One region of the Brevibacillus gelatini genome, then DNA from elsewhere that is predicted to be linked to it. Evidence: riboswitches for the same ligand, from Rfam matches in the RefSeq annotation. Region 1 holds a riboswitch; the other holds the start of a gene.

Region 1 (14,812 bases):
TCCAAAAGAGAGCTATTAGGCTTGCGGTTGATAGCGCAGGATCGGCTTGCGTGCCGCTGTCGCTTCATCCAGACGTTTGACCACGGTTGTGTGCGGCGCTTCCTGTACAAGCTCTGGCGTTTCCTCGCACTCGCGGGCAATTTGCAGCATGACGTCGATGAACTCGTCGAGCGTTTCTTTTGTTTCAGTTTCGGTCGGCTCAATCATCAGGCACTCATCGACAATCAGCGGGAAGTAGATTGTCGGCGGATGGTAGCCGAAGTCGAGCAAACGTTTTGCAATGTCGAGGGTGCGAACGCCCAGCTTTTTCTGGAGCACGCCGGACAGGACAAACTCATGCTTGCAGACACGGTCATACGGCAGGTGGTAAGCCGCAGCCAGGCGGCGCATCATGTAGTTGGCGCTGAGCACGGCATTTTGCGAAACTTGCAGCAAGCCTTCCGGACCCATGCTGCGGATGTAGCTGTGTGCACGTACGAGAATGCCGAAGTTGCCGTTGTAGCCTTTTACGCGGCCGATGGAAGCCGGACGGTTGCTGTCCCAGTAGAAGGTGCCGTCTTCTTTTTTCGCCACGATCGGCGTTGGCAAGAACGGTTCGAGAATCTTTTTCACGCCGACAGGGCCAGCACCTGGTCCGCCCCCGCCGTGAGGTCCGGTAAACGTTTTGTGCAAGTTGAGATGCACCACGTCGAAGCCCATGTCGCCTGGGCGGGCGATGCCGAGAATCGCATTCGCGTTCGCACCATCGTAATACAAGAGGCCGCCTGCTTCGTGGACGATTTTCGCCATTTCCACGATGTCCTCTTCGAACAGACCGAGCGTGTTCGGGTTGGTCAGCATGAGTGCCGCTGTATCAGGGCCTACGGCATCGCGCAGCGCCTGAATGTCTACCAGGCCGCGCTCGTCAGAGGCGATGGTAATGGTTTCCAGTCCTGCTACTGCCGCAGAAGCCGGGTTCGTACCGTGCGCGGAGTTTGGCACGATCACTTTTGTGCGGTGGCCTTCGCCGCGGCTCTCGTGGTAGGCACGAATCATCATCAGACCAGTCCACTCGCCTGCCGCCCCGGCAGCCGGTTGCAGCGTGACCGCGTCCATTCCGGTGATCTCAGCCAGTTCTTCCTGCAGGTTGTACAAAAGCTCCAATGCACCCTGCACCGTTTCTTCCGGCTGGTACGGGTGAGTCAGGGCGAAGCCATCGTAGCGCGCCACGTCCTCGTTGACTTTAGGATTGTATTTCATCGTGCAGGAACCGAGCGGGTAGAAACCGTTGTCTACCCCGTGGTTGCGACGGGACAGTTCGGTGTAGTGACGAACCAGTTGCAGCTCGGATACTTCCGGCAATTCAGCAGGAGTTTCGCGGATGAGGTGCTTCGGCAGCAGGCTTGCCACCTCTACCTCTGGTACATCCAACGCCGGCAGATTGTAGCCCACACGGCCCGGTTTGCTCAATTCAAAAATCAGTGCTTTTTCCTGGTCTTTACGCACGTGTGATCGCCTCCAATTCAGCCGCCAATGTGTCGATTTCTTCCTTGGTCCGCAGCTCGGTTACCGCAAGCAGCGTATGGCCCGCAAATTCCGGATAATCCAGTCCCAGGTCGTAGCCGCCGATGATGCCTGCGTCAAGCAGCTTTTTGTTTACTTCGGCAACCGGTTTGGACAGCTTGACTACGAATTCGTTAAAGAACGGAGAGGTAAAGACGACTTCCAGTCCTTTTGCCTGCAGCGCTTGTTTGGCGTAGTGCGCTTTTTGCAGGTTCAACATCGCGATTTCCTGCACGCCCTGTTTTCCGAGCGCCGACATGGTGATCGATGCAGCCAGTGCCAGCAGTGCCTGGTTGGAGCAGATGTTGGACGTCGCTTTTTCACGGCGAATGTGTTGTTCGCGCGCTTGCAGCGTGAGAACGAAGCCGCGCTTGCCGTTTTCGTCTTTTGTCTGACCGACGATCCGGCCTGGCATTTTGCGCATCAGCTTGGTTGTTGTCGCGAAATATCCGCAGTGCGGTCCGCCAAACGATGCCGGGATGCCGAATGGCTGCATGTCGCCGACCACGATGTCTGCGCCCAGTTTGCCCGGTGCTTCCAGTACGCCAAGGGCAAGCGGGTTGGCGGACGTGACAAACAGTGCGCCTTTGCCATGGGCAATCGGCTCGATTGCTGCCAGGTCCTCGACGTTTCCGAAGAAGTTCGGGTATTGGACGATGACAGCCGCCGTATTTTCGTCCACAGCCGCTTCCAGCGCTGCGAGATCGGTCACTCCGTTGCTGTCGAGCCCAACCTCGACCAGCTCCACGCTTTGTCCGTAGGCGTATGTTTTCAGAACGCCGCGCGCTTCTGGATGAACAGCACGGGAGACGACAACGCGTTTTTTGCCCGTGTGGCCAGCCGCCATCATCGCCGCTTCTGCCAGCGAAGTCGCCCCATCGTACATGGAGGAGTTCGCTACTTCCATTCCGGTCAGTTCACATACCATCGTCTGGAATTCAAAAATCGCTTGCAGCTCACCCTGACTGATCTCAGGCTGATACGGCGTGTACGCTGTAAAAAATTCTCCGCGCAACAGCATGTGGTTCACTGTGCTCGGCATGTAGTGCTGGTAAACACCAGCGCCCAAAAAGTTTACGTGCGTGTTGAAGTTGACGTTTTTATTGGCCAGACGCGAGAAGTATTTCACCAGTTCCGGCTCGGACAGAGCTTCCGGAATGTTCAGCGCACCTTTGAAGCGCACTTCTTCCGGAATGTCTGCAAACAGGTCTTCTACACTGGAAACGCCCAGGGTATCGAGCATTTCGCGCTTGTCCTGATCGGTTTGGGGCAGGTAGCGATATTTCACGAACGTTGTCCTCCTCAAAATAAATGTATAGTGAGCGATTGCCTAGTTTTTCGGACGTTTGTAAAAAGGAGTGGCTACGACCTCGGCTTTGAGGCGCTTTCCGCGAATCTCCACTTCCAGCTGGGTGCCAAGCGCCGCATGCTCGCTTTTGACGAGCGCCAGGCCGACATTTTTCTTCAAGGTTGGGGATTGTGTACCTGTCGTCACTTCGCCCACCAGTTCTTCTCCGGCATAGACCGGGTAGTGCGTGCGCGGAATGCCGCGGTCAATCATCTCGATGCCGACGAGCTTGCGAGGCGCACCGTTTTCCTTTTGCGCCTTGAGCACTTCCTGGCCGATGAACGGCACTTCTTTGTCCACCTTCACCGCGAAGCCGATCCCCGCCTCAATCGGCGTGATGTCTTTGCTCAGCTCCTGACCGTACAGCGGCAGCTTGGCTTCGAAACGCAGCGTGTCGCGTGCGCCAAGTCCGCAAGGCAAAAGTCCGTCTTCCTTGCCGGCTGCAAGCAGCGCGTCCCACAGCTCTGCTGCGCGATCGGCCGCCAGGTAAATCTCAAAGCCGTCCTCGCCAGTATAGCCCGTGCGAGAGACAAGTGCCGGAATGCCAGCGATCTCTACGTCACGCTCGAAGCGGAAGAAGCCGATTTTCGACAGGTCTGTCGCGGTCAGCTTTCGCAAGATCGATTCGGCCAAAGGTCCCTGAATGGCGAGCTGCGCCGTTTGCGGCGAAATGTTTTCAATGGTCACACCTGGAATCAGGTGCTCTTTCAGCCATTCATAGTCTTTGTCAATGTTTCCGGCGTTAATGACGAGCAGGTAATGGTCGTCTGCGTATTTGTAAACGAGCAGATCGTCGACCGTACCGCCGTCCGGGTAGCAGAGCACACTGTACTGCGCTTGCCCGACAGCCAGCTTGGACACGTCGTTGGTGGTGACGCGCTGCAAATATTCGAGCGCACTCTCGCCTTTTACGTCTACCTCGCCCATGTGAGATACGTCAAACAAACCTGCTTTCGTGCGAACGGCTTCGTGCTCCTGGCCAATGCTGGAGAACTGTACAGGCAGCTCCCAACCACCGAAGTCAATCGTTTTGGCGCCGTATTTCGCGTAGGAATCAAATAGTGGCGTTCTTTTCAGATTGGACATGTGTGGCACCTCCTAAAGGCTGTTAGTCGGCATTGCTCCCCATGAAAAAACAGAGGCGAAAAAACGGGTACACCAAAAAGAATGGTGCCCATTTTTCCTCCTCTGTCCTTGGTACCTGAGAGTTACCTTGCCAATCAAGCGCGGCGGGGATCACCGCACCTGCAAGTTTCCCCTTTGGTGGCTCCATGATCGAGCTCTCTCCAGAGTTGCGTCCAGTAGAGGTTCTTTTGCCTGAGAGATTCACCGGTTCCGGCTTGCTCCTTCGGCGCTGCAGTGGTTCGCGCAGTCTCTCCCTGCTACTATCATTCGCTGTGGGTAGATGGTCATACATAAGTTTTTGCTGCGATTTCCATACTAATAAAAGAACTTCCTCTTTATCCTACCATGAGTGTCCGCTGTTGAAAATATGCAAATTAACAGTCAGATCAAGAAACGCTTAACAAAATGATAGATACGGTAACGATTGTTAAGTTTTTTGATAAGGCGTATGAAAGTTATGGCAGAGCTTTGTAAAGGAGTAACCTATATGCCGAATATTCCCGTTTCATTCGACACGAGCTGGATAGCCCCGCTGACGGAGCGCCTGCACGAAGACGGCCCCTGGGACAAATGGGAGCTGTTCAAGCTGGCGCTGGAAGCGGAAGAGGCCATGGCTGTCCGCGAGTTCGATCAGTTGCAATGCCTGAAATACTTGCCGCTTCTCTCCCCGTTTCCCCACCAGTTGCAGACGGCGGAACGGGTGCTCAACGAAATGCGCGGGCGCGCCATTCTCGCTGACGAGGTCGGTCTTGGCAAGACGATTGAAGCCGGGCTGATTATGAAGGAGTACATGGTCAGAGGGCTGGCGAAAAAAATTCTCGTGCTCGTTCCCGCCTCCCTCGTCATCCAGTGGACGAAGGAATTGCAGCAAAAATTCGGCATTCCTGCTGTGGCGCAAAAAAAGGAGTACATGTGGAGACAGCATGAGGTTGTCGTCGCTTCCATCGACACAGCGAAAAGAGACCCGCATCGCCGCCACGTGCTCGACATCGACTACGACATGCTGATTATCGACGAGGCGCACAAGCTCAAGAACAGGCGGACGCGAAACTATCAGTTCGTGAAGGAAATTCGCAAAAAATATTGCCTGCTGCTCACGGCCACCCCGATCCAGAACGAAATGGACGAGCTGTACAACCTGATTAATTTGTTGAAGCCGGGGCACCTCGGGCACTCCGCGTCGTTTGCCTCCAATTACGTCGAAGGGAAGCGCCAGTCGAAAAACAGCGACAAATTGCGCGAAGAAATTGAAAAAGTAATGATTCGCAACAAGCGAAGCGACGGCGGCATCCAGTTCACCAGCCGACGCGTCCAGTCGATTCCCATCGAGCTGTCGCAGGAGGAAATGGAGCTGTACGAGGGCGTCACCCGCTTTGTGCGCGACCAGTACCAGGCAGAGTCAGGGCTGTTCAACTCACTCGCGTTGATTACGCTCCAGCGCGAGGTTTGCTCCAGCAAGGAAGCCGCCTTCATGACGCTGTACAACATGCACCAGCGCACCAGCGAAGATTCTCCCCTGCGCGGCCAAATTTTGCAGCTGGTGGAGATGATTAAGCGGATCGAGACGCATTCCAAGGCGGCAAAAACGGTCGAGCTGCTCCAGGAGATCAACGACAAAGTCATCATTTTCACCGAGTACCGGGCGACGCAAAACTACCTGCAAAAATATTTGCATGACCACGGCATTACCTCTGTGCCGTTTCGCGGCGGATTCAAGCGCAGCAAAAAGGACTGGATGACCGACCTGTTTCAAAACCGCGCGCAGGTGCTCATCGCCACCGAAGCAGGTGGAGAAGGCATCAACCTGCAGTTTTGCAATCAGGTCATCAACTACGACATGCCGTGGAACCCGATGCGCGTCGAACAGCGGATCGGCCGCGTCCACCGTCTCGGCCAGAAGCGGGACGTGCACATTTACAATTTGTCCACCGTCGGCACAATCGAGGAGCACATTCTGAAACTCCTGTATGAAAAAATCGACCTGTTCGAGATGGTGATCGGCGAGCTGGACGACATCGTGGAGCGGCTCAACCTCAGTTCGTCCCTGGAAGAAAATCTGACCCAGATCATCATGGACTCCAAATCGACCCGCGAAATGGCCATCAAGCTCGACAACATGGGCCAGGCGATCCGCGCCAGCCGACAACTGCACGCCTCCCCTGCCCTGTCGGGAGCAGCAGAGCAATAGCCAAAACGCCCAAAAGAAAAGAGGTTTCCCCTGATGCAAGCCAACCAGGTCAGGCAATTTGTAGAACGCTACCTCGCGGCTTTTTCCGCACACATCGTCGAAACCCATCCGGATTACTTGACGGTCAAACTTCCGGTTGAGGTGGACAAGGATATTGGCAACCGCCCGTTTTACTGGAGTTGGGTCGAAAAAATGAATCTGGCTTACCAGCCGCTCGTGCTCACCTTTGCGTTTCATCCGGACCGGATGCCGGACGGACTGCGGGTCGAGCATCTGCATCTGGGTGCGATGCGCATGCAGCAAATTTTTGCCTCCGCGAAAAAGCACGGACGCTTTTTATGCATGTACGAGAAAAATACCGCTTCCCTGCCGGGCGCAGGCAAGCGCCGCTCCACGCCGCTCGTTCCCTGGCTCGGGCTCAACCTGAAAGTATCGCTCATCTGCGACAAGCGTCGCGACATCATGCTCTATCTCGGGATCAACCTGCACCAGCCGCGCCTCGTGCACGATTTTGCCTCATTCTTGTTTCAGCTGCCACTCTCCCCAACCATCCCGGATTACTTTTACACCCTCGACCGGAAGCTGTCTGTGGAAGAGGCGGTGGAGCTGGCAAAGCAGGAGGTCGATGCCGTTATCGCGCAGGAAGATCAGCAGTGGGCCATGGAAGCGCGGGCACGTTTGTCGGAGGAACTGGACATACTGGCTGCCTACTACGAAGAGCTTGCCCGGCGCGAGCCGCCCGCAGAGCAGGACAAGAGCGAATCTGCGGAGGCGGCAGATGCCCCCGCAGAGAAAGCCCCCATCCCGCTGCCTGTAGGTGCGACAGTCCAAGCCCGCGAGCCTGTTGTCGAAGCACAGCAATCACTTGACGAATACCGCTCGTCCGGGGGGCGAATCCTCGACTTTTTGCGTGCCAATAGCATCCAGGAGACACCCCGTGAGGAAATCAATCAGGAGGAATGGAAAAAAAGCACGCCGGAAGAAGAAAAACAGCGCCGGATGGACGAACTGCGCTGGCAGTACGAGCCGCGGATTGAGGTGCATTTTATCAACGGCGGACTGTTTTACTTGCACTCCACTCCGCCTGCCGAAAAAGCGCATCCGGCAAAAACGATGCGCCATCTCCCCGCATCCCGGCGAATGATGTAAAAGATCAGCGAGAAGAAGTGCCGAGACAGTGACAAGTTGCAACAAATCTTTTTGTCATAGCTGGTTACAATAGGAATAAGCTTAGCCTGTACAAAAGGTGGTGCATGTTTGTGACCAGACGATTCCTCCCCCTGCTCGGGGTACTTTTGTCTTTTGCGTTGCTCGCCTGGCCTGTCCAGGCAGAAGAAGAGACGGGCTGGAACCAAAAGTTTCACGCCCAAATCCAGACGTGGATGAACGAGCTTGCCACCCGTGATCCGCAATTCAAGGAGTGGCAACAAGCCGATACAGACGTGCAGACACTTGGTCCCAATCAACGCCAGTGGCTGGTCAGCATCAAAAAAGCGGACAAACAGGTCGGGTACCTGGTCGTAGGAGAAGAACCCGAAACGTTTGCCCAACCAAAATTCGTGCTATTGGAATACGGGGTCGGAGAATACATCTTGTTCGACGACGCTTTTGCCCCGCGGGAAATTGCCGCAGAACCCGTCTACGACGGATTTGCTTCCCACTGGCTGGTCACGCGGCAGTCCTCGTCGCAACTGGTAAATGCCAAGACGGGCGAAGTCTACCCCGCTTCGTTTACCGCAAGCGAGCCGGACTTTCGCAGCCTGTCCGCGCAAAGTCTCGTCCCTACCGGACAGCGGCTGACAGGGACGCGCATCCTGCAGCGGACGCAAAAAGATCCGTTTGACCAGATTGGCTGGGTCAGCCAGTTGCACAGGGACAGCGCGATTACGTGGCCGCAGTTGTGGCAGCAGGAAAACGATGCTTCGGTAACGCTGACCGTTCCCTTGTACCACTCCCAGGTGCTTGCTCCGTTCGTCGTCGGCTCACTCCATTTGTGGAACGATCAATACGCTTACGTGGGGGTATGGGACGAAGGTCTTCGCTTTGTCCCATACACGTATGCGCACAAGGTCGGTACCTTTCACGTAGCGCGTCAGCCGCAAAGCTGAACCGTCGTTTTTTCGCAAAAAAACAAGCTCTCCTGCCTGTCGATGGCGGAGAGCCTGTTTTTTTGCCGGGCTGCGTTCGCATGTCCACGCGAGAACGCAGCCTTGGCTTTTACGATCAACGATGATCGGTCGGGGAAAGGCGCTCGTGTACGGCATGAAAAACCTCATCGGCCGTCATTCCCTCTGCACTGATAATCGGTGCACCTGTAATCGTCTTGTTTTGATCGCCCAAAACGTTTATATCCTGACCCGTAATCACAATCGCATCGACGACCTGTTGCCAGTTTCCCAAATCAACCACATCATAGCCGTTGTCACTCAGCATTTTGCGAATCTGGGAAAGGGATTTTTCTACCGCTACTCTTGCCATACGCACCGCACCCTCCGTCCGCTTATCATGGTAGGTTTACTTGCGCCACAACAGCCGAATCGACATAGGGATCGCCCCGAACCAGCGTGCCGACCAAGGCTCACGCGGAGCCTTCCGCTGACGCCGTTCATCTTTTGGTGTCTCCATGTACTGGACAAACAATTTCGTCAGGTACTTCAAATACTCTTGAAAGGACATCGCACGTGACCTCCTTCGTACTCGCAGATACACGCCGTCTTTGCTTCCGGCAATGGCGCTGTCCTTTTTATTGTTGCCCGTCTTCTGCGCTTTCAACCACCTGCGCCCGAATTTCGTCCACGACTGCCTGCAGGCTTTTTCCGGTCGTATCCACCTGGATCGGGGCAAAATCGTACGCACCTGCGCGTTCCGCCAAGAGCGTTCTCACACGTTCTGCCACCCCTCCGGCAAGCAACGGGCGCGAGGTGTCGTTTTCCAGTCGTCTGATTAATTCTTCCTCGCTGGCATGAAGCGCAATCACTGTTCCTTTTGCCAGCATGACTTCGACGTTTTGCTTGCGCAGCACAGCTCCTCCGCCTGTCGTCAACACTTGCGGGCCATTGTCCAGAAGCTGTTGCAGCAGGCGGGACTCCAGATCGCGAAAATACGCCTCCCCGTGCCGGGCGAACAGCTCCGGGATGGAGCAGCCCGCTTCTTCGATGATGGCATGGTCCAGGTCCTTGTGGGCAATGCCCAGGGAATCAGCAAGCGCAACTCCGACCGTTGTCTTTCCGGTTCCCATAAAGCCGACGAGAATCAGGTTTTTCATTTTATTTCCGCCCCCTTTCCACTCGCTTTTCGCGTTTGAATTTTTACGGTTTTTTCGGCTGGATCGTAGTCAGTTGCCAATTCGAATACGTTTGCGAAAAACGATAGCGGCACCATGGTGCGCTCCTTGATTTCCATCAGCGGATGACCAAGGTCGAGCTTTTGCCCGTCGCGGATGGCGAAGCGCTCCCGCTCCTTCACCAACACTTCCCGGCCATAGCCTTTTACGCGAATCATCTGCTCCTTCTCGTCCCAACTGATGGCAAGCCCCAGTTTTTCCCCGAGTTCGCGCAGCGGCAAATACACCGTACCGCCCGTGGCTCTCGCCGGGATAGACGGATAAAAGCTCATGTTGTTGATGATCGTTGTAATATACGGCTCTAGCTGCACCTTGCTCAGACCGTCGCGATGCGGTTTTTTCGTCGCGTTCACGAAGTATTTCGCTTCGCCACGCAGCGTTTGCCCCAGCGCCTGGTCGAGATGCTCGGCCCCGATCACACTGCCGTGGTAATTTTGCTGTACGCGGTGGAGGAAGCTCTTGTACGCTTCATCGCCGATCTGCCTGCGCAGATGGTCAAACAGCAAGGCTCCTTTGGAATACCACGTCCAATGGAATTCTTCTTCGGTCGCGAATTTTTGCAACGGCTTGTCCAGCCAGCCGTTCGGGTAGCGCTCCTGCAGTCGGCGGACGTCGCGTTTGTACTCGTCGAGCAGCGTGGACGCCGACTGTGCACCGTACCGATTTTGCAAGTAATGGTACACACTCACCTCTACAAGCCCTTCGTCGAGCCAGCCGTGGGCGGCTTCCAGCGTCGCCACGCTGTTGTACCACCACAAATGGGCGATTTCATGCGGCAGCCAGTGATCGATCAGATTGCGCTGGTACATGTCGCGCTTGAAAATGGCGAGATTGGCGTACTCCATTGCATACGTCGTGCCGGGTGCTGTCTCGGCAATCGCGACGTGCGGGTACGGAAGCGGCCCGTACCAGTCGTTGTATGTAGGAAACACCGCTTCGGCAATCGTCTTGATCCGCTGGATGTTGCCTTTGTCCACAGAGGCGATGTCGACAGTCAGGTTCGGCCCGATCTGGATGGTTTCCACATGGTACAGCGGGCTGCCGACCAGGGCGAAATTCAGCAGCTTTTTGCCTTGATAGTGGATGAGCTGCTTGCTGCCCTCGATTGCCTTTGCACTGCCTTTGCCCCACGAACTGACCCAGTTGTAGCCCTTCGGGGAAATAAAGGAGACATCGTAATCCGCGTAGTGGTAAATAAACGGATCGCCAAAATCTACACGCTGCGGCGGGTCGTACCATTTTCCTTGCTGGTTTTGCGCGCCCAGCATCGGATACCACGTCGTCAGCGTCCAGATGTCGTCCTTGACCCCAAAGCGCGTTCCTCTGCGCGGCACCGGATTTTCAAACTCGATCGCGAGCGCCCCGCGCATTTCCGCGCCCAGCGGATTTGCCAGCTTGACCATGGACAGTCCGCGTTCAAACGCGAGCGGCTTGTCCTTGTAGCGGATCGATTTGACCGTCATTTTGTTCCACAGGTAATCATAGACGTACAGGCGCAAATCCGCCGTCTGCGGATTGTCAAATTCAATCGTCATCTTTCCCTTGATTTTTGCCTCGGATGTATGTAATTCGGCCTGGATCCTGTAAACGGGATGGAGATCCTTCACATAGGATGGCAGCGGCGGATCGTATGAAAAAGGATCGGCTCCGGTTTGCTCTGCCACCGTCGTTTGGCCTGTCTGCACGAATTTGATAATCTCTGGCCAGTAGCTGATGATGCCGATGGAGCCAAACAGGACCAGAATGGTTGCACATACCAGTAAACTCGTTTTTTGCAATGTCTTCATGACAGCCCCCAGAAATCGCTCGGCTGCAAGCGTCATTTTTGTTCCATTGTAGCAAATAACAACCGCTTGTGAGTAGAAAATTGTCAATCTGTCCGCCATGTTCGCCGCAAAGAAAAAGCCTCCCACTGCCTGCAGCCTGGGCGAACGGCGCAATTCCTACCATGTTTCATAGATGATTGTTCCTGTCTGGCTCAGATCGTAGCCGCCCACTGCTTCCAGTTCTTTTTGAAAAGCAGCGGATCGCAGGATGTCGAGGACGGCAGTGAGCAATGTCTCATTTTCCTTTGTCTTGAGCATCACGAGATCATACCTCTCCTTGACCATCGGCACGAACTCTACACCGACCAGCCGGGCTGCCTTTTCGATTCCGACGCCCACATCTGCTTCCTTGCGGGCAACCACTCCCGCCAGCGCAAGATGACTCGTCTCCTCGTGCTCGTAGCCGTTCACGTCGCGCCCTGCGATATTCGCCAGCCGAAGCTGCTCCTCAAGCAGCGTGCGTGCTCCCGAGCCTTTTTCGCGGTTGACGATCCGCACCCCCGGCTTGGCCAGGTCCGTCCAGGACAAAATCTGTTTGGGATTGCCTGCCTGCACGTAAAGGCCGGCCCAACGCGCCAGCATGTTGACGACGAGGAAGCGATGCCCGTTCAGGATGCGGCGAACGTATGGCACGTTGTACTCCATCGTCTCTCCGTCAAACAAGTGGGTACTGACAATATCAGCCTTGCCTGCGTACATGGCCACCAGGCTGTTCAGCGAGCCGCTGTAGGAGCGCAACGGCCTAAGCGGCAGTTCGCGTTTTTCCAGATGGCTGGCGAGCAAGTCAAGACTGACATCCTGCCCGCTGATAATGACGTGGCGCAGCGCGGAAGGCATCGTCTGCCCTGTTGTCGGCAAGGCTTGTCCTTGCATGGAATGAGCGGAAGCTTCACCCTGCGCCTGACGATACCCGCCTTTTGCCCGTGCCTTGTACGCCTCCAGATCACTTTCGTCCACACGCATCTGCCTGCCGACACGATACGCAGGCAGCTCGCCTTTTTTAATCAGATCGTAGACGGTCAGCTTCGAGATGCGCAAAATCTTCGCGATCTCTTCCGTTGTATACGATTTTTCGTGTGTCATGTCTGGCCCTCCGCTCGACTCTTTCCTTTCATTTTCTTTCAATTAGCGGAAAATCGCAATTGATTATTCACAGCAAAACACTATAATTCATTATATCCAGATATAACTAATTATAATTAAACATAACGAGTGGAGGGTAATCTGATGAAAAAACGATGGCTGGCTGTATGCGCAGCATTCACCCTGTTGCTCGGAGCATGCTCGACTGCACAGACAACTCCGCAGGCAACTGAATCTGCCCGGACAGAAAAGACTGCGCTGATGGTTTCCGCAGCGGCAAGCTTGACTGATGCCTTGGACGAGCTGAAAGCGTCTTTTGAGGCGGAAAATCCCGGAACGACCCTCACCTTCATCTTCGGCAGCTCGGGAAAGCTGGCTACCCAGATTTCGCAAGGCGCTCCTTCCGACGTCTTCCTGTCTGCCAGCCAAAAGGACATGGACGGGCTGGAAGAGAAGCAGTTGATCGTCAAAGAGACGCGCCAGAATTTCACTGGCAACGCGCTCGTGCTCATCGCAGACAAAGACAGTACGCTCGCCATCCCTTCTTTTGCAGACCTGGACAAACCGGAAATCAAGTACATCGCAGTCGGTGCGCCGGAAACCGTGCCCGCAGGCCGCTATGCAAAAGAAGCACTCGAAACGCTCAAGCTGTGGGATACCTTGTCTGGCCGGATGGTTTTCGCCAGTGACGTTCGCCAGGTGCTGACCTTCGTCGAGTCAGGCAACGCGGATGTCGGTATCGTCTATTCCAGCGACGCCGCGATCTCCAAAGAAGTGAAGGTGCTCGCGACAGCCAGCCCGGAATGGCACAAGCCGATCGTGTATCCGGGTGCGGTCGTCAGCAACTCGAAGCATCCGGATGCGGCAAAAGCTTTCCTTGCCTACTTGACAAGCGACAAAGGAAAGGCGATCTTACAGAAGTACGGATTCCAATAAAAATGGGGAGGTGGCTAGCGTGATGGAAACCAATCTGACACCGTTGATGCTCTCCTTGAAGGTGGCTGCGCTATCCACCTCCTTTGTGTTTGTACTTGGCATGCTCGGCGCACGCTGGATGACGCAAAAGGAGTTTTGGGGCAAAAACGTGCTGGAGTCGTTTTTCCTGCTCCCGCTCGTCCTGCCGCCGACTGTCGTTGGCTTCGGCTTGCTGCTCTTGTTCGGAAAAAACGGCTTTTTGGGCCAACTGCTCGCCCAATGGTTTGACATCCAGGTCGTTTTCACGCTGACGGGCGCTGTCATCGCTTCCATCGTCGTCTCTTTTCCGCTGATGTACCAGAGCGCCGTCGCGGCGTTCAGCGGAGTGGATCGCCGCCTGGAAAATGCCGCACGGACGATGGGGGCTTCCGAGTGGCGGGTGTTCTGGACGGTCGCTTTTCCGCTTGCCTGGCCGGGGCTGTTGGCAGGGCTTGTCCTGTCCTTTGCCCGCGGCTTGGGCGAGTTTGGCGCCACGCTGATGCTCGCCGGCTACATACCAGGAAAAACCGATACCATCCCGGTCGCCATCTACTTTGCCGTAGAGGCCGGGCAAATGGAAAAAGCGCTGTTTTGGGTCGTCATCATCGTGTCGCTCGGAATGGGCACCACGCTCTGGCTCAACTGGTGGACTCGCCGCAATGTACGCAGGTACGCCAATCAAAAGTAAGGGAGGGGAAGTCAGCATGCTCTCGGTTACGATTCAAAAACGTTTGCCCGATTTTTTGCTCGACGTCTCCTTTTCCACCGGGCAGAAGATTGTCGTCCTCTTCGGTCCATCCGGCTCGGGGAAAACGACCATCCTGAACTGTATAGCCGGCCTCGTCCATCCTGACGAAGGGGAAATTGTCCTGAATGACAGAACGTTTTACAGGCAGGGGCAAAAACCGCTCCCCGTGCAAAAGCGCAATGTCGGCTACCTGTTTCAGGACTACGCGCTGTTTCCGCACATGACGGTCGGCCAAAACATCCGCTACGGCTTGAAGGCGGGCAACGCGCTGCATCTGGAGCCGCTGTTGTCCACAGTCGGAATCGTTCACCTGCTGGAAAAGTACCCGCATCAGCTATCCGGCGGGCAAAAGCAGCGGGTCGCCCTCGTCCGCGCCCTGGCCACCGAGCCGGATCTTTTGCTTCTGGACGAACCGCTCTCCGCGCTGGACGCGGATACGCGCAGACAGTGTCAGGATGAGCTGCTCCGGCTCCATGACATGTGGCGCATTCCGTTTCTGCTTGTCACCCACGACCGGGAAGAAGCGGAAAGGCTGGGAGATACGATCCTGCTTCTGGAAAACGGCAATCTTGTCGATGGTGGCAGACCAAAAAGCCATACAGCGACGTCCTCATCCTGACTAACTCGGATTTTGACGTTGCCGTATGGCTTTTTC
Region 2 (14,812 bases), 650 kb from region 1:
AATAAAGAAAACGAGCTTGTCAGAGAAAGGACGATATTGCGCATGGCAATCAAAAAAATCGAGCACGTCGGGCTGATGGTCAAAGATTTGGAAGCGTCCATCGCCTTTTACACGAAAGTGATCGGCATGGAGCTGAAAGGGACACTCGTGCATTCCAATCAGATTATTACGCTTGCTTTTCTCGGGTTTCCAGGCAGCACAGAAACCGAGCTGGAGCTGATTCACGGCTACAACGACGCGCTGCCGGAGGAAGGCAAGGTGCATCATCTCGCGTTTGCGGTAGATAACCTCGAAGCCGAGATCGAGCGGCTGAAACAGCTTGACGTCTCCTTCATCGACGAAGCGATCACGACGCTGCCCAACGGCTCCCGCTACATGTTTTTCCGCGGTCCGGACGGCGAATGGCTGGAACTGTTTGAGAGTACGCGCTAAAGCAAAACGAAGACCATCCGGCTGATTTTCGGCCCGGATGGTCTTCGTTGCTGTCGTTACTGGTTTCCGACGTTGATGAACGGAGTCGCGCCGCCTGTAACGTTCGGCAGCTTGCCGTCCCACTTGCGAATCGCTTCCAGTTGCGCTTCGATCTGTCTGAGCTGAATCAGCTCCGGTGTGACCTCCTGCTTTTGCAGGCGCAGCGCTTCGGCCTGTGCCTGTGCGCGCGTGATCTCCTGTTCCTTTTCGATCTTGATCCGCTCCAGGTCGAGCTTCGATTTGAGCGCCTGCTGCTCCGCTATTTGCTTCGACTCGATTGCGCGGTTAAACTCATCGCTGAACGTAAACTCGCGAATGTTGATCTCATCGAGAATGATGTGGTAGGCAGACAGCTTTTGCCGCAGCGCTTCCTTGACTTTGCTGCTCACCTCGGAGCGCTTGGAGATCAATTCTTCTGCCGTGTACTGCGCCGTGACCGCTTTCAGCGCTTCGGCGATCGCCGGGTCGACAATGCGGCTGTTGTATTCAAGCCCTACCTGCTGGTACAGCTTGTTGACGTTTTCGCTGTCCAGATGGTGGTTGACCGCGATAGTCGTCGAGACGGTTTGCAGGTCACGCGAAGCAGACGTTTGACTCGACTCGGATTTTTGTACCCGTACCTCCATCGGAATGACGGTTTGGATAAAAGGAATTTTAAAGTGCATGCCTTCCTGCAATACTTTTGGCTGTACCGCACCCAACTGCAGCACAACACCGCTATGCCCCGCAGATATGATCGTGAACGATTGGGTCCCGAGCAAGACCAATACGGCAAGGACGAGAATGGTTGTGAGCAGCTTTCCCCCGGCTTGGAACGGATTCATTTTCACTACGTTGTTGTCGTTCATGTTCCGCCTCCCCTTTTTATCTGTTCGTTTATACATACGGGTCAGCAGACGCCAAGTTTCAACTACTTTCTGTCTTTGCTGCCGCAAGCAGCACCTTCCCCATGCGCTCAGCCTCGATTTTGCACAGTTCAAACTCGACCTCGCCGGATACGTGGGAAATCAGTTGGATGACTTCCTCGCAGCCGTGGCTGCAGATGAGAAACTGCTCCCACTTCACTTCCGAGCGCGGCACTTTTCTGGCCGAAAAGCCGCTTTGAAAACCGCCAATGGTCATCGAATCATCTCTACTCCTTTCGTTCCTTGCACATACATGAGGCTGAACGAGAGCGTGGCCGTACAACGCGGGGGCTGAATCAGGATGATGCGGCGTACAAGTTTTTGAACTGGTTGTAAAACAACTGGTAGTACACTCCTTTTTGCGCGAGCAGATCGTCGTGGCTGCCTTTTTCCACGATCTCCCCGCGATCCACGACCATGATCGTATCGGCGTCGCGGATCGTGCTGAGCCTGTGTGCGATCACAAAGCTCGTGCGTCCTTCCATGATCTTTGCAAGCGCATCCTGGATCATCAGCTCTGTCCGCGTGTCGATGCTGCTCGTCGCCTCGTCGAGAATCAGCATCGCCGGGCGGGCGAGAATCACGCGGGCAATCGCTAAAAGCTGACGCTGCCCCTGGCTCAAATTGCCGCCGTTTTCCGTCAGCTGCGTATCGTAGCCCTTGGGCAGCCGATGGATGAACACATCGGCATGCGCCATTTTCGCCGCAGCCTCGACCTCGGCGTCTGTCGCGTCAGGCTTGCCGTACATGATATTTTCCTTGATCGTCCCGGAAAACAGATACGTGTCCTGCAAAACGAAGCCAAAGCTCCTGCGCAGGCTGTCCCGCGTGTATTCGCGGATGTCTTTGCCGTCGAGGTAGATCGTTCCTTCTGTCACATCGTAAAAACGCGTCAGCAAATTGACGATGGTCGTTTTGCCCGCACCCGTCGGACCGACCAGAGCCGTCATGCTTCCCGCCTGCGCCTCGAAGCTGACGTTTTGCAAAATCGGCTGGTCGGGGCGATAGCCGAAGCTCACCCGGTCGAATACGACGTGTCCCTTTGGCTGCGCGAGCACAGCGGCGTCAGGGGCATCGAGCGTTTCCTCCCGCTCATCCAGCACCTCGAACACCCGCTCCGCGCCCGCAACGCCGGATTGCAGCACGTTGAAAATGTTGGCAAGATCGTTCAGTGGGCGGACAAACTGCCGAGAATAGCTGAGAAAGCTGGCGATCACCCCGACGGTAATCATCCCTTTGACTGCCAGTATCCCTCCGACAATCGCCACGACTGCAAAGCCAAGGTTGTTAATCACGTTCATAATCGGCATCAAAAAGCCCGACCAGATTTGCGCCTTCATTCCGACCTTGCACAGCCTGTCGTTGATCGCGGCAAAGTCGGCAATCGCCTTTTCCTCGTGGTTGAACGCCTTGACGACCTGAATCCCGGAAATCGTCTCTTCAATGTGACCGTTCAGCTTGCCCAGCTCGCTTTGCTGATGTTTGAACAGCACACTGGTTCGCTTCGCAATCGTACGGGTGAGCAAAAAGACGAGCGGCACCGTAATCAGGCAGGCGAGCGTGAGGATCGGTGATAGCACGAGCATCATCACCAGTGATCCGGCGATTGCGATGACCCCGGACATCAACTGTGTCGTCGACTGCGAGATCGAGTTGCTGACGTTGTCAATATCGTTGGTCAGGCGGCTCATCAGCTCGCCGTGCGTGCGCGAGTCGAAAAAGGCAATCGGCAGCTTTTGCAGCTTTTCAAACAAAGCTTGCCGCATGTTGGTCACGATCCGCTGCGTGATGCCCGCGATCAGCCAGCCCTGCAAAAACGTCAAGGCTCCGTCTGCGATGTACGAGCCGAGCAACGCGAGAATGATGATCGACAAAAAGCTGAACGACTGTTCTATGCCTGTCATTGCGTCGATTGCCTTTCCGATCAGGTACGGGGCCGAAAGCATCAGCAAACCGTCTACGCAGACGATGGCGAACACGAGCGGCAGCCATCTTTTTTCCCGTCCGAACGCTTGCCAGAGTCTTTTTAACGTAGCGGAAAAGTTTTTCGGCTTGCTCACCGGCCCCCGCGCTCCGCCATGTCTGAAGCCGCGGCCCGGACCGGGAGCAAAAACCGGAAGTTCTTTTTGCTGCTTGCTCATCCTAGCTCACCTCCTTGCCGATTTGCGACGTAAAGATTTCCTGGTAAACCCTGCACGTCGCGAGCAGCGTTTCATGCGTGCCAATTCCGGCGACCTCTCCGTCGTCGAGCACGATGATCTTGTCGGCATCCATCACTGAGGTGATCCGCTGCGCGATCAGGATGCAGGTCAGGTCTTTTGCATAGGTTTGCAACGCTTCCTTGATCTTGCTTTCCGTCGCGACGTCGACCGCGCTCGTGCTGTCGTCGAGAATGAGAATCTCCGGCTTTTTCACCAACGCCCTGGCGATGGAGATGCGCTGTTTCTGCCCGCCGGAAAAATTGACCCCGCCTTGGCCGACACGCGTCTGGTAGCCTTCCGGTGTCGCTGCAATAAACTCATGGGCTTGCGCCATCCGGGCCGCTGCTTCCACTTCCTCCTCCGTGGCATCCTCCTTGCCCCAGCGAATGTTTTCCAGCACGGTTCCCGTAAACAGCGTCGTCTTTTGCGGAACGATCGCTATTTTTTCCCGCAGCCTGGCCGGATCAACCTCGCGGACATCCCGGCCGTTTACGCGAACCGTCCCTGCCGTCACATCGTAGAAGCGCGGAATCAGGTTGACCAGGCTGCTTTTCCCCGATCCGGTCGAGCCGATGATTCCCACTGTCTCTTTCGGCAGGCACGAAAACGAAATACGCTTCAACACAGGCTGTCCATCCTCGCCCTCGTACGAAAAGCTGACCTCATCGAAGTCGATCCGGCCTTTTTCTTCCCCCGGCTCCTGGCCAAGTGCTGCGTCCTCTTTCCAGTTCATCCGGTTTTCCTCGGCAAAAACTTCGGCGATCCGCCCTGCCGACGCTCTGGCCCGCACGAACATGTTGAATACCATGGAGATCATCATCAGGGAAAACAAGATTTGTGTCATGTAGTTGATGAACGCGATAATGTGGCCGACCTGGATATTTCCTTGCTCCACGCCAAGGCCGCCCAGCCAGAGCACGGCGACAATCCCCAGGTTGACCACAAGCATGATCGCCGGACTGAACACGGACATGACGCGGGTTGCAGACAGCGACTTCATTTGCAGCTCTTCGTTGGCCCGCGTGAACTTGCCAACCTCGAAATCAAAGCGGTTGAACGCCTTGACGACCCGCACCCCCGCCAAATATTCGCGCATCGCTCCGTTTACCCGGTCCAATGCTTGCTGCACCTTGAGAAACAGCGGAAAGCCGATTTTCAGATTCAAAAAGATCAGCAAGCCGACAATCGGCACGACGACAGCGAGCACGACCGCCAAATCCGGGTTCAGCTGCGTCGCCATGAACAGTCCCCCGATGCACACCAGCGGCGCCTTGACGAAAATGCGCATCATCCCGTTGGCAAACATCTGGATCTGATTGACGTCATTGGTCAGGCGGGTGACAAGCGATGCCCGGTCGAACTTGTTGAGACTGTCAAACGACAAGGACTGCACCTTGGCAAACAAATCAAACCGCAACTGCGACCCGAAGTTTTGCGACACATAACTGGCAAACACGTTGCGCATGGAGGCGGCGACAGCGCCAACGGCCGTAATCAGGAGCATCAGTCCCCCGGTTTTCAGCACGTAATCCATGTCGCGCTGCGCCACGCCGATGTCGATAATCCGCGACATGATCGTCGGCATAAACAGATCGCACAGCGCCTCCACCATCAAAAAGATAATGGTGATGCTCGCCAGCACGCCGTATTTCTTTATGTATTTTCGATAAAACCGCATGTGTTCACCTCACCTCTACGTTCCACGATACCTGCTGGCATGAAAAAAGTCACGCGGGGAGTTGCGGCAAAAAGCAGTCGCCGTCTTGTTGCCTCTTGCTTTTTTCTTCCAATCCGTTATATTAGGTATTAGCTAAAAATGTTAGGCAGTGCCTAATTTTCTTGCCGACTGGCAAAAGGAGAGGGGGAACGGGAAGGCATGCTTGTCTGGATGTTACGGAAAGTAATGGCTGACAGAGGCATCTGGTCCGGGGCAGCGCTCGCACGTCTCTTGAAGGAGAAGGCGGGCTATGAGATTTCGGCTCCGTCGATCAGCGCGCTGCTCAACGGCCAGCCGAAGCAAATGAAGGCCGACACGCTGGATGCGCTATGCACGGCGTTGGAATGCACGCCGAACGATCTGTGGGTGCACACCCCACCCTCACAAAAGAAAGAGACGTAACTTGCATACTTTGGAGGTAGAAAGCAGATGGCAGTAAAAACAATCCTCCCTTTTGGAGATCCGATTTTACGCAAAACGGCAAAGCCCGTCACCGAGTTTAATGACAGGCTGGGCAAGCTGTTGGATGATATGGCGGAGACACTCTACGCCAAGGAAGGGCGGGCAGGGCTGGCCGCGCCGCAAGTCGGCTTTTTGAAGCGCGTGATCGTCATGGATTGCGGAGACGGGCTAATCGAACTGGTTAACCCGGAAATTTTGGAGATGGACGGGGAGCAGATCGGGCCGGAAGCATGCCTGTCTTTTCCCGGGTACTCGGGCATTGTGAAACGCGCCCAGTACGTGAAAATCCAGAGCGCAAACCGTGCGGGCGAAACGTTCACGCTGGAGGGCGAAGGCTTTTTGGCCCGCTGTATCCAGCATGAGATCGACCATTTGAACGGCGTGCTGTTCGTGGACCGGATCGAGGGGGACAAGCTGTACAACGACCAGACGAAGCGCAAAGTGAATCTCATGGACGTTTGGCAGTTGACGAAAAAGCAATTGTAAACGGCACGAAGGAGCAAAACGCCAAAAAATCCACCTGACGATGCAAGGTGGATTTTTTGGCGTCTTTCGGCGTGTGAAAGCTACGCAAACACAATCGTCTTGTTCCCGTACACAATCACTTTGTCCTCGACGTGCCAGGAGATCGCCTGGGCCAGGACGTTGCGCTCGACGTGGCGGCCGGCCACTTTCAAATCTTCCTCGGTATAGCGATGGTTGACGCGAATGACGTCCTGCTCGATAATCGGCCCTTCGTCCAGATCGTTGGTGACGTAGTGGGCAGTCGCCCCGATCAGCTTTACGCCGCGCATGAAGGCGCGTTTGTACGGATTGGCCCCGATGAACGCGGGCAAAAACGAATGATGGATGTTGATAATCTGGTTCGGGTAATGCGCGATGAAGCGCGGGGACAAAATTTGCATGTACCTGGCCAGGACGATGAAGTCGACGTTGCCCTGCAACAGCTCCAGCGCCTTGCGCTCCGCCTCTTCCTTGCTCTGGGTAGTGAGCGGAATGTGGTAAAAAGGAATTCCGTACGCTTCCACCGTCTCTTTTGCGTCCGGATGATTGCTGATGACCATGGGTATATCCACGCGGATTTCCTGCGACTTGACGCGCCAGAGCAATTCGACGAGACAGTGGTCCATTTTCGAGACGAAAATCGCCATGCGCTTTTTCTGGCTTTCTTTGCTGAGCCGCCAGTCCATCGGGTAATCCTTGGCCATTTTCGCCAGGTCCTGCTCAAGTTGTCCGAACGATTCGGACAGCGTCTCCAGATCAAACAAAATGCGCATGAAAAACATGCCGTCGCGCGGGTCTGTCGTATGCTGGTCGAACTGCACAATGTTCGCTTTGTAGCTGAATAGCAGGTTGGAGACGGCCGAGATGATGCCCAGCCGCTCCGGGCACGAAATGAGCAGGATCGCCCGATTTTCGTTTTTTGCAGGCTCTTGGTTCATATAGGTTCCTCCCGTTTTGGATGCTTTTCCCTTTCCCATAGACTGCCCAATCCGTCGGGAGCATTTACGCTCATTCCTCCAAGGCAAATTCGGCGTACTGTTCGGCAGTAAGCAGTTCGGACAGCTCACTCGGGTCGCTGATTTCCACGACAATCATCCAGCCTTTTTGGTACGCATCCGTGTTGATGATCTCCGGGCTGTCTTCCAGCTCGCTGTTTACTTCCACGACTTTGCCGCTGACTGGCGAAAACAGGTCCGATACGGCCTTGACCGACTCTACCGTGCCCATGGTTTGATTGGCGACCACTTCGGTACCCACCTGCGGAAGCTCGACAAACACGAGGTCCCCCAGTTGACTTTGGGCAAAATCGGTAATCCCTACGCGCACGCGCGTCTCGCTGAGCACCTCTACCCACTCGTGCTCCTTGCTGTACAGCCAGTTTTCTACAACTTTACTCATGTCTACTCTCCTCCGTATCGTTTTATTTCATGATTCTCTCTTTGACGGCTGAGCCTGTCGGCGTGACGGCCAGGCCGCCCAGCGCGGTTTCGCGGTAAGCACGCGGCATTTTTTTCCCAATCTCGTACATCGCCCCGATCACTTCATCGCACGGAATCTGGCTCTCGATCCCGGCCAGGGCAATATCGGCGGCGGAAAAGGCGAGCGAGGAACCGAGCACATTGCGCTTGATGCACGGAACCTCTACCAGTCCGGCAACCGGGTCACAGACGAGGCCGAGCATGGACTTCAAGGCGATGGCCGCAGCATGCACGGCCTGGCGCGGCGTTCCCTGCTTTGTCTCGACGATGGCCGCAGCAGCCATGGCCGTCGCCGAGCCGACTTCCGCCTGGCATCCCCCTGCCGCTCCCGAGATAAAGGCGCGGTTGGCGATCACATAGCCGATGGCGCTCGCCGTGAACAGCGCCATCACCAGATGCTCGAACGTGTACTTTTGATTTTCATGCAACGAAAACAGGCAGCCGGGCAAAATCCCTGCCGAGCCTGCTGTCGGCGTCGCAACGATGATTCCCATTCGCGCGTTCATTTCCGAGGTGGCGAAGGCAAACTTCATCGCGTCCCCGACAATCTGCCCCGTGAGTTGCTCGCCTTTTTCCAGATAGCGCTCCAGTTTGTAGGCATCCCCGCCAGATATGCCGCTTGGCGCCAGCGTGCGATCCGCTACCCCCTGGTCAATCGCCTCTTTCATCCTGACCAGCCGCTGCTTCATCCCTTCGACAATCTCCTGCTCCGGCCGGCCGCTTTTTGCGCTCTCGCGGGCCACCATCACTTCCGCTATGCTTTTGTTCGTCGCTTCACAAAGAGCCAACAGCTCTTCCATGGAGGCAAAGTCCATCTTATGCACCTCCTGCCACAGCTTCACAGCGTGTTTTTTGCCAAAGCTTGTTTCGCAGCTCATTCAGGTCGTACGGCGCGTTCAGCGGGATGTCGACGGCGAACTCGTTGACGTAAAAAATTTTCGAGATGCCCCCGCCAAGCGAAACACCGCCGATGACCGCCGTAACGCGGGCTGTTTTCGCCCGGACCAGCAGCGTGTTGGGATGGTCGTAATACGGGCACTCGCCCCGGCATTCGAACGCGAGGCGAACACCTCTTTTTGCCGCCAGCTCAAGCGCCACGCGGATGCGGCTGTCATCCGTGTCCAGCCCGAGCAGTCCGCCGACGATCGCTTTGTCTGTCCCGTGCCCCTTGTGCGTTTCCGAAAAGGAGTCGTAAAACACGATCTCGGCTGACTCGATGCCGCCGCCGAGAAAGTCGTGGACGAACTTCCCAATCGTCACGACCCCCGCCGTATGCGAACTGGACGGGCCAACCATGATCGGCCCGATAATGTCAAAGCAGCTGTTGTATACCATCGTCGCCCCTCCTGACTGCTTCACTGCGAGCTTCTGGTCCAGCAGACTGGTTGCGCTCCTGCAAGCTCATGACATCGCCCCCTGGAAACGTGTGGAAAAACATCGACCGCTACCTTTCCATCCTTTTGCACAGAAAAAAAGGACAGGGGAAAGATAGAGTGACGATACCCTACCTTTCCTCTGTCCTTTTTACCTGAGAGTTTAACTCCTGAAGCGATCCAGGAGTATTCCCCTTGGGTGGCTTTGTCAGCGCTCTCCAGAGGTGCGTCCGCTTGTAGTATCTGGTACCTGAGAGATTGATCCCAAGGCTTTTATGGGACTTGCTCCTTCGGTGCTAAACCGTTCGTTTAGTCTCTCCTACAACCATCATCCGCTACTATTCACTTCTTGCATATCATTGATTTTAGTAAAGCATACTCACTCTGCCAATGTCAATTCTGAAAAAAACCATTATTCAGTCTGTTATACCTGCTGACGCCGCCCCCTTTTCCATTCATGTATTTATAAGGAGGCCCGACATCATAATGTCTGAAAAAGTTCAGGAATGAAGGAGTCCCTCCCGATCCGGGTACCCTATAATTTACTGGGAAGACCTCTCATGCCACTAACAGACCAAGGTACGATCGGAGTGACGAAGGATGTATAAAAAGCTACTGGCCATCCCTGTAACGGCTGTTTTATTGTTGCTTTCAGCATGCGGTGCGAACGGGCCAGGAGGACAAGCCGCAGGCGATCCTGCCGCAAAGCCGACACGTTCTATCCAGTATTTGGGCAACACCTATACAATCCCCGCACGAACCAAACAAATCGCCTTTATTGAATCGCGCAGCAGCTTTGAAGATGCGCTTTTGACAGGCATCCCGCCGTTTGCCGCCACGGTCGAAAAAAACGGGGCGTTTCCGCAGGAATACGCGGCGATTACGCAAAATACGCAGAAGCTCCCTGCGGACATTATCGACCACGTCGGCGATCTTGCCGCCTTGGGGCCGGACACCATCCTGACTTCCGACAAGACGTCCGCAGAAAAACGCAGCAAGCTGGAAACAGCGGCAACGGTGATCCCTGTCTCCTCGAACGGGGCGCACTGGGAAGACAATCTGCGGCTGCTTGCCGAGGTGCGCGGCAAAGACGCCAACGTCGATGCGATTGTGAGCAAGGTGCGGACGAATATAGAAAAGACGCGTGAAAAGCTGGCTTCGCTCAAGGACAAAATCGTTTTGACCGCATGGTTTCACGAAGGCGCTTTTCTCGTCTATCCGAAAAACGAGCGGTACAACTACTTGCTGTACACCGATCTCGGACTGGCGACACCAGGCGTCGTCGAGCAAGCAAAAGAGCCCGTACCGCTTTCCCTTGCAGAGCTGGCACAGGCAGACCCGGATTATTTGTTTGTCATGGTCGACAAAAGCAGCGATCCCGCCGCCGCCAAAGCTTTCGAGCAGTTGAAACAGCAAAGCGAATGGAGCAATCTGCGCGCGGTTCAAAACCGCCAGGTCTACGAAAATGCAGTCAACCCGGGATTGGCGGGAGGCACCGCCTACAGCAACCAGTCGTTTTTGAACGCGCTGTCCGCGCGGTTGTTGAAATAAGCATCTTGCTCTTTACAGTTGAAGCATTTCGCGTGTATAAAAGCGGTCAATCAGATCATACTATACTCATCGAGCTCGGTGGTGTGTTTTCAAACAAGGCTGTAGTCTTCTACGGAGGCGATGCGCCATGGATGATTTACACGATCACCTAGTGAACAGAGGAAAACCGCAACAGTGCTAACAGCTTCTAACTTCATACTGGAGGTAGATGCGTCGCACGCAGTGATCGGTAACACCTCAAAGCTAGCGAGCTCGATGTATGCCGTCTCCTTTTCGGAGGCGGTTTTCTTTTTGCCATTTTGCCATAGGAAAAAGACCTTCGCCACCGAAGCAGCAAAGGTCTTGCAACACTGAATTATTCTCCAAGATCGACGTTGTGGTACACCTGCTGCACATCATCCAGGTCTTCGAGAGCGTCGATCATTTTTTCAAACTGGGCTTGCGCTTCTGCGGAAAGCGTCACTTCGTTTTGCGGGAGCATGGTCAGCTCGGCGACAGTAAATTCGCTGATGCCCGCTTTTTTCAGCGCTTCCTGCACGGCATGGAACTGCTCCGGCTCAGCGTAGACGATGACGGCCCCGTCTTCTTCCAAAATGTCGCGGACGTCTACGTCGGCTTCCATCAAAATTTCGAGCACTTCCTCGGCTGTTTTGCCTTCGAGGCCAAATACTGCCGTCGGGTCGAACATGTAGGCTACAGAGCCAGTCACACCCATGTTGCCGCCGTTTTTGTTGAAGGCGGCGCGCACTTCAGACGCCGTGCGGTTTACGTTGTTGGTCAAGGCGTCCACGATGACCATGGAGCCGTTTGGTCCGAAGCCTTCGTAGCGCAGCTCGCTGTAGTTTTCTTCAAATCCGCCCTTGGCTTTTTCGATTGCGCGGTCGATGATCGCCTTCGGTACGCTGTATGTTTTGGCGCGCTCCAGGACGACTTTCAGCGCACGGTTCGACTCTGGATCAGGCTCGCCCTGCTTGGCCGCTACATAAATTTCCTTGCCGAACTTGGCATATATACGACTGATGCTGGCATCTTTCGAAGCTTTTTTCTCCTTGATATTGTTCCACTTACGACCCATAAATTCCCACTCTCTTTCAACGTCACAGATTGAATGCTAACAAGACTCCGCAGTCCAAAATTACACGCAACTATTATACCTCAATCTTGGGTTTTTTTACGAGAAAATCCTTGTGAAAAACGTATAGCTTTCTTTTTGTGCTTAATCGGTACTGTCGTTGTTTGGCAGTTGCGTTTGGTGTTGCTCGATTCTCTTGTTCTTGGCTTCATCGCGGCTTTTGCGGAGGCGAGGAAAGAGGAGAAATCGCGGGAGCTTCTTGGAATTCCTGCTGGGAGATTCACTGCCCGGCTGGAATTCCAAAGAGCTGTCGCGGATTTCTCCTCTTTCCTCGTCAGCGGCTTGCGGTGGTCTATCGAAAAAAATTTTTTGATTGTGTTCTCACACGTAGCTTTCACCTCGACAAAGAGGACAACAGTTATGTTCACTCTACTTATCTGTATTGACGGAATAATGGAATGAAAATCTATCGCAAAAGGTGTCTCCTCTTGTTTGTCCCTGAATCACTGTTTCTACTTGTATGAAAAATGGGCGGCTAGACATACATTCTGCCTATCCGCCCCATTTCCTTGCTTGCTCAGCCAATCTCCAACAGGAGAACCGTCCAAGCTTGTCATCTATTTTTTCGTCAACCCTTCATAAATCGTCTTGATGTTCCACTCCATCATCTTGATGTACGAATCGCCGTCTTCGCCTGGTTTGCCGAGCGAGTCGGTGAACACTTTGCCGACGATTGGCACGCCGGTTTCGGCCGAGACCATTTCCATGCTGCGCGGGTCGATGCTTGTTTCGACGAACAGCGCCGGGATTTTTTTCTCACGGATCAGGTCGACTACCTGGCTGACCTGCTCAGGCGTTCCCTGGTTTTCCGAGTTGATTTCCCAGATGTAGGCGGCGTCGAAATCGTACGCTTCGCAAAAATATTTAAACGCTCCTTCGCTCGTTACGAGGACGCGCTGCTCGCGCGGGATTTGGCTGAACTGCTTGACGGCTTCGTCGTGCAGGGCGCGCAGCTTTTCGATGTACGCCGCTGCGTTTTGCTCGTACGTTTCCTTGTGCGCCGGGTCGATTTTGCCGAGGGCGTCGCGGGCGTTTTCTGCGTACTTGATGCCGTTGCGCACGTCCAGCCAGGCGTGCGGGTCTTCTTCGCTTTCCTTGCCTTTGCTGGTCAAATGCTTGGCGGCTACGCCTTCGCTCAGGCGGAACACGGGTGCATCCGGGCCGGACTTGCCTGCTGTGTGCATCAGCTTTTCAAACCACGCGTTTCCTGCTTCCAGATTCAGGCCGTTGTAGAACACGGCATCAGCATCCGTTGTTTTCTGGACGTCTGCTGGCAGCGGATCGTATTCGTGCGGGTTGGAGCCGACGGGAGCCAGGCTGTGAATCTCGACGCGATCTCCCCCTACGTTTTTCACGATGTCGTACAAAATCGAGTACGTCGTCACGACTTGCAGCTTGTCGCTTCCCGATTTTCCGGGCTCGGCCGATTTGTCTTGCGGAGTACCGCACGCAGCGAGCAAGACAGTTGCGATGAGAAAGACGAGAAACGAATTCCATTTGTTCATGCGAATCCTCCTTCACTTTGAAAGCTCGACTCTTTTTTGCCGGGCGCGAGTGGACTTCCAGACAACCCCGTGCTTGCGGGAGAACAGAAAGGCTAGCAAAAACAGCGCCGTTGCCACGAGCACAATCGTCGCGCCCGATGCCAGATTGTAGGTAAAGCTGAAGTACAAGCCGATGATGGCAGAGATGACCCCGAAGCCGGCAGCGAGAAAAATCATCACCGACAGGCGATCCGTCAGCAAATACGCCGTAGCGGCCGGAGTAATCAGCATGGCGACTACGAGCACGATGCCGACCGTTTGCAGAGACGCCACTGTCACCATCGTCAGCAAGGTCATCAGCAGATAGTGGATGAGATTGTTGCGCAGACCGTAGGCGGCGGCAATCGTCGGGTCGAACGATGTCAGCAGCAGTTCCTTGAAAAAGGCGTAGACGGCCACGAGTACAATCACGCCAATGCCGACAGTGACCCACATGTCAGACGGCCGGACGGCCAGCACGTTCCCGAACAGGATATGGTACAGGTCTGTACTGCTTTTTTGCAGTGTAATCAAAATGATCCCCAGGGCAAAAGCCGAGGTGAACAAAATCCCGATGGCCGTATCATTCTTGATCCGGCTGTTCTGGCTGACGTAGCCGATTCCGATCGCCGTCAGGACGCCAGTGGCGACTGCTCCCAGAAAAAAATTGATTCCGAACGCATAAGAGAGAGCAACCCCCGGCAAAACCGCGTGCGAGATCGCATCCCCCATCAGCGACATGCCGCGCAAAATAATGAAGCTGCCGATGACCCCGCAGATGATGCCGACTACAACCGATGTAAACAAAGCTTTTTGCAAAAATCCGTACTGTCCGATTGCTTGTAAAAAATCCATTACGCCGTTACCTCTACCTTCTCCAGAAATTGAAGCTGATGGGCGTACGCTTTCGCCATGACCTCGCGATTCAGGACTTCATCGACAGCACCGAACTTGATAAGCTCCTTGTTCAAAAGCAGCAGCTGATCGAAGTAAGCATTCGCCTTGCTCAAATCGTGATGGACGACCGCAATTGTTTTGCCCTGAAACTGCAGCTCCTTCAAAATCCGGATGATCGTCTCCTCGCTGGCGACGTCAATCCCGACAAACGGCTCGTCCAGAAGGAGCATCTCCGGTTTTTGCGCCAGTGCCCGCGCCAAAAAAACGCGCTGCTGCTGCCCACCGGACAACTCGCCAATCTGCCGCTTCGCGAAGTCCGCAAGCCCGACTTCCTGCAGGCATTCCATCGCCCACGCCTTTTCCTTCTTTTTCGGAAATCGGAACAAGCCGACGCTCGGGTACGTTCCAATGAGAACGGTATCGAGCACGGTGATCGGAAACGTCCAGTCGATCTGGCTGCGCTGCGGCACGTAGGCGACCTGCTTTCTGACTTCCTTCACGTCCTTGCCGTAAAACAGGACGTCTCCCCGGTCTTTTCCGATCAATCCGAGCATGGCCTTAATCATGGTCGACTTTCCCGCGCCATTGGGCCCAATGA

The links. Region 1 has a riboswitch for glycine ahead of gcvT (glycine cleavage system aminomethyltransferase GcvT). Riboswitches for the same ligand answer to the same signal wherever they lie in the genome.
Region 2: it holds a riboswitch for glycine, as region 1 does, so the genes downstream of both, AAFJ72_RS06165 (serine dehydratase beta chain) here and gcvT (glycine cleavage system aminomethyltransferase GcvT) in region 1, are expected to answer to the same signal.

What each region holds. Positions count from the first base shown of each region.
Region 1 covers NZ_CP154342.1:1,867,415-1,882,226, reverse strand. Annotated here, with positions in the region: gene gcvPB (aminomethyl-transferring glycine dehydrogenase subunit GcvPB) at 16-1,485, opposite strand; gene gcvPA (aminomethyl-transferring glycine dehydrogenase subunit GcvPA) at 1,478-2,830, opposite strand; gene gcvT (glycine cleavage system aminomethyltransferase GcvT) at 2,873-3,976, opposite strand; glycine riboswitch at 4,069-4,185, opposite strand; glycine riboswitch at 4,186-4,282, opposite strand; gene AAFJ72_RS09285 (DEAD/DEAH box helicase) at 4,503-6,203, shown strand; gene AAFJ72_RS09280 (YqhG family protein) at 6,237-7,352, shown strand; gene AAFJ72_RS09275 (hypothetical protein) at 7,463-8,311, shown strand; gene AAFJ72_RS09270 (YkuS family protein) at 8,427-8,681, opposite strand; gene AAFJ72_RS09265 (YqzE family protein) at 8,718-8,879, opposite strand; gene AAFJ72_RS09260 (shikimate kinase) at 8,947-9,468, opposite strand; gene AAFJ72_RS09255 (stalk domain-containing protein) at 9,465-11,333, opposite strand; gene AAFJ72_RS09250 (substrate-binding domain-containing protein) at 11,490-12,455, opposite strand; gene modA (molybdate ABC transporter substrate-binding protein) at 12,600-13,391, shown strand; gene modB (molybdate ABC transporter permease subunit) at 13,414-14,097, shown strand; gene AAFJ72_RS09235 (ATP-binding cassette domain-containing protein) at 14,114-14,776, shown strand.
Region 2 covers NZ_CP154342.1:1,218,875-1,233,686, reverse strand. Annotated here, with positions in the region: gene AAFJ72_RS06215 (VOC family protein) at 43-432, shown strand; gene AAFJ72_RS06210 (prohibitin family protein) at 489-1,319, opposite strand; gene AAFJ72_RS06205 (hypothetical protein) at 1,378-1,593, opposite strand; gene AAFJ72_RS06200 (ABC transporter ATP-binding protein) at 1,673-3,517, opposite strand; gene AAFJ72_RS06195 (ABC transporter ATP-binding protein) at 3,519-5,255, opposite strand; gene AAFJ72_RS06190 (helix-turn-helix domain-containing protein) at 5,454-5,696, shown strand; gene def (peptide deformylase) at 5,724-6,242, shown strand; gene purU (formyltetrahydrofolate deformylase) at 6,323-7,198, opposite strand; gene gcvH (glycine cleavage system protein GcvH) at 7,269-7,658, opposite strand; gene sdaAA (L-serine ammonia-lyase, iron-sulfur-dependent, subunit alpha) at 7,681-8,553, opposite strand; partial or broken gene AAFJ72_RS06165 (serine dehydratase beta chain) at 8,555-9,001, opposite strand; glycine riboswitch at 9,339-9,443, opposite strand; gene AAFJ72_RS06160 (ABC transporter substrate-binding protein) at 9,712-10,662, shown strand; gene AAFJ72_RS06155 (YebC/PmpR family DNA-binding transcriptional regulator) at 11,018-11,737, opposite strand; gene AAFJ72_RS06150 (metal ABC transporter substrate-binding protein) at 12,352-13,299, opposite strand; gene AAFJ72_RS06145 (metal ABC transporter permease) at 13,312-14,172, opposite strand; gene AAFJ72_RS06140 (metal ABC transporter ATP-binding protein) at 14,172-14,812, opposite strand, start outside.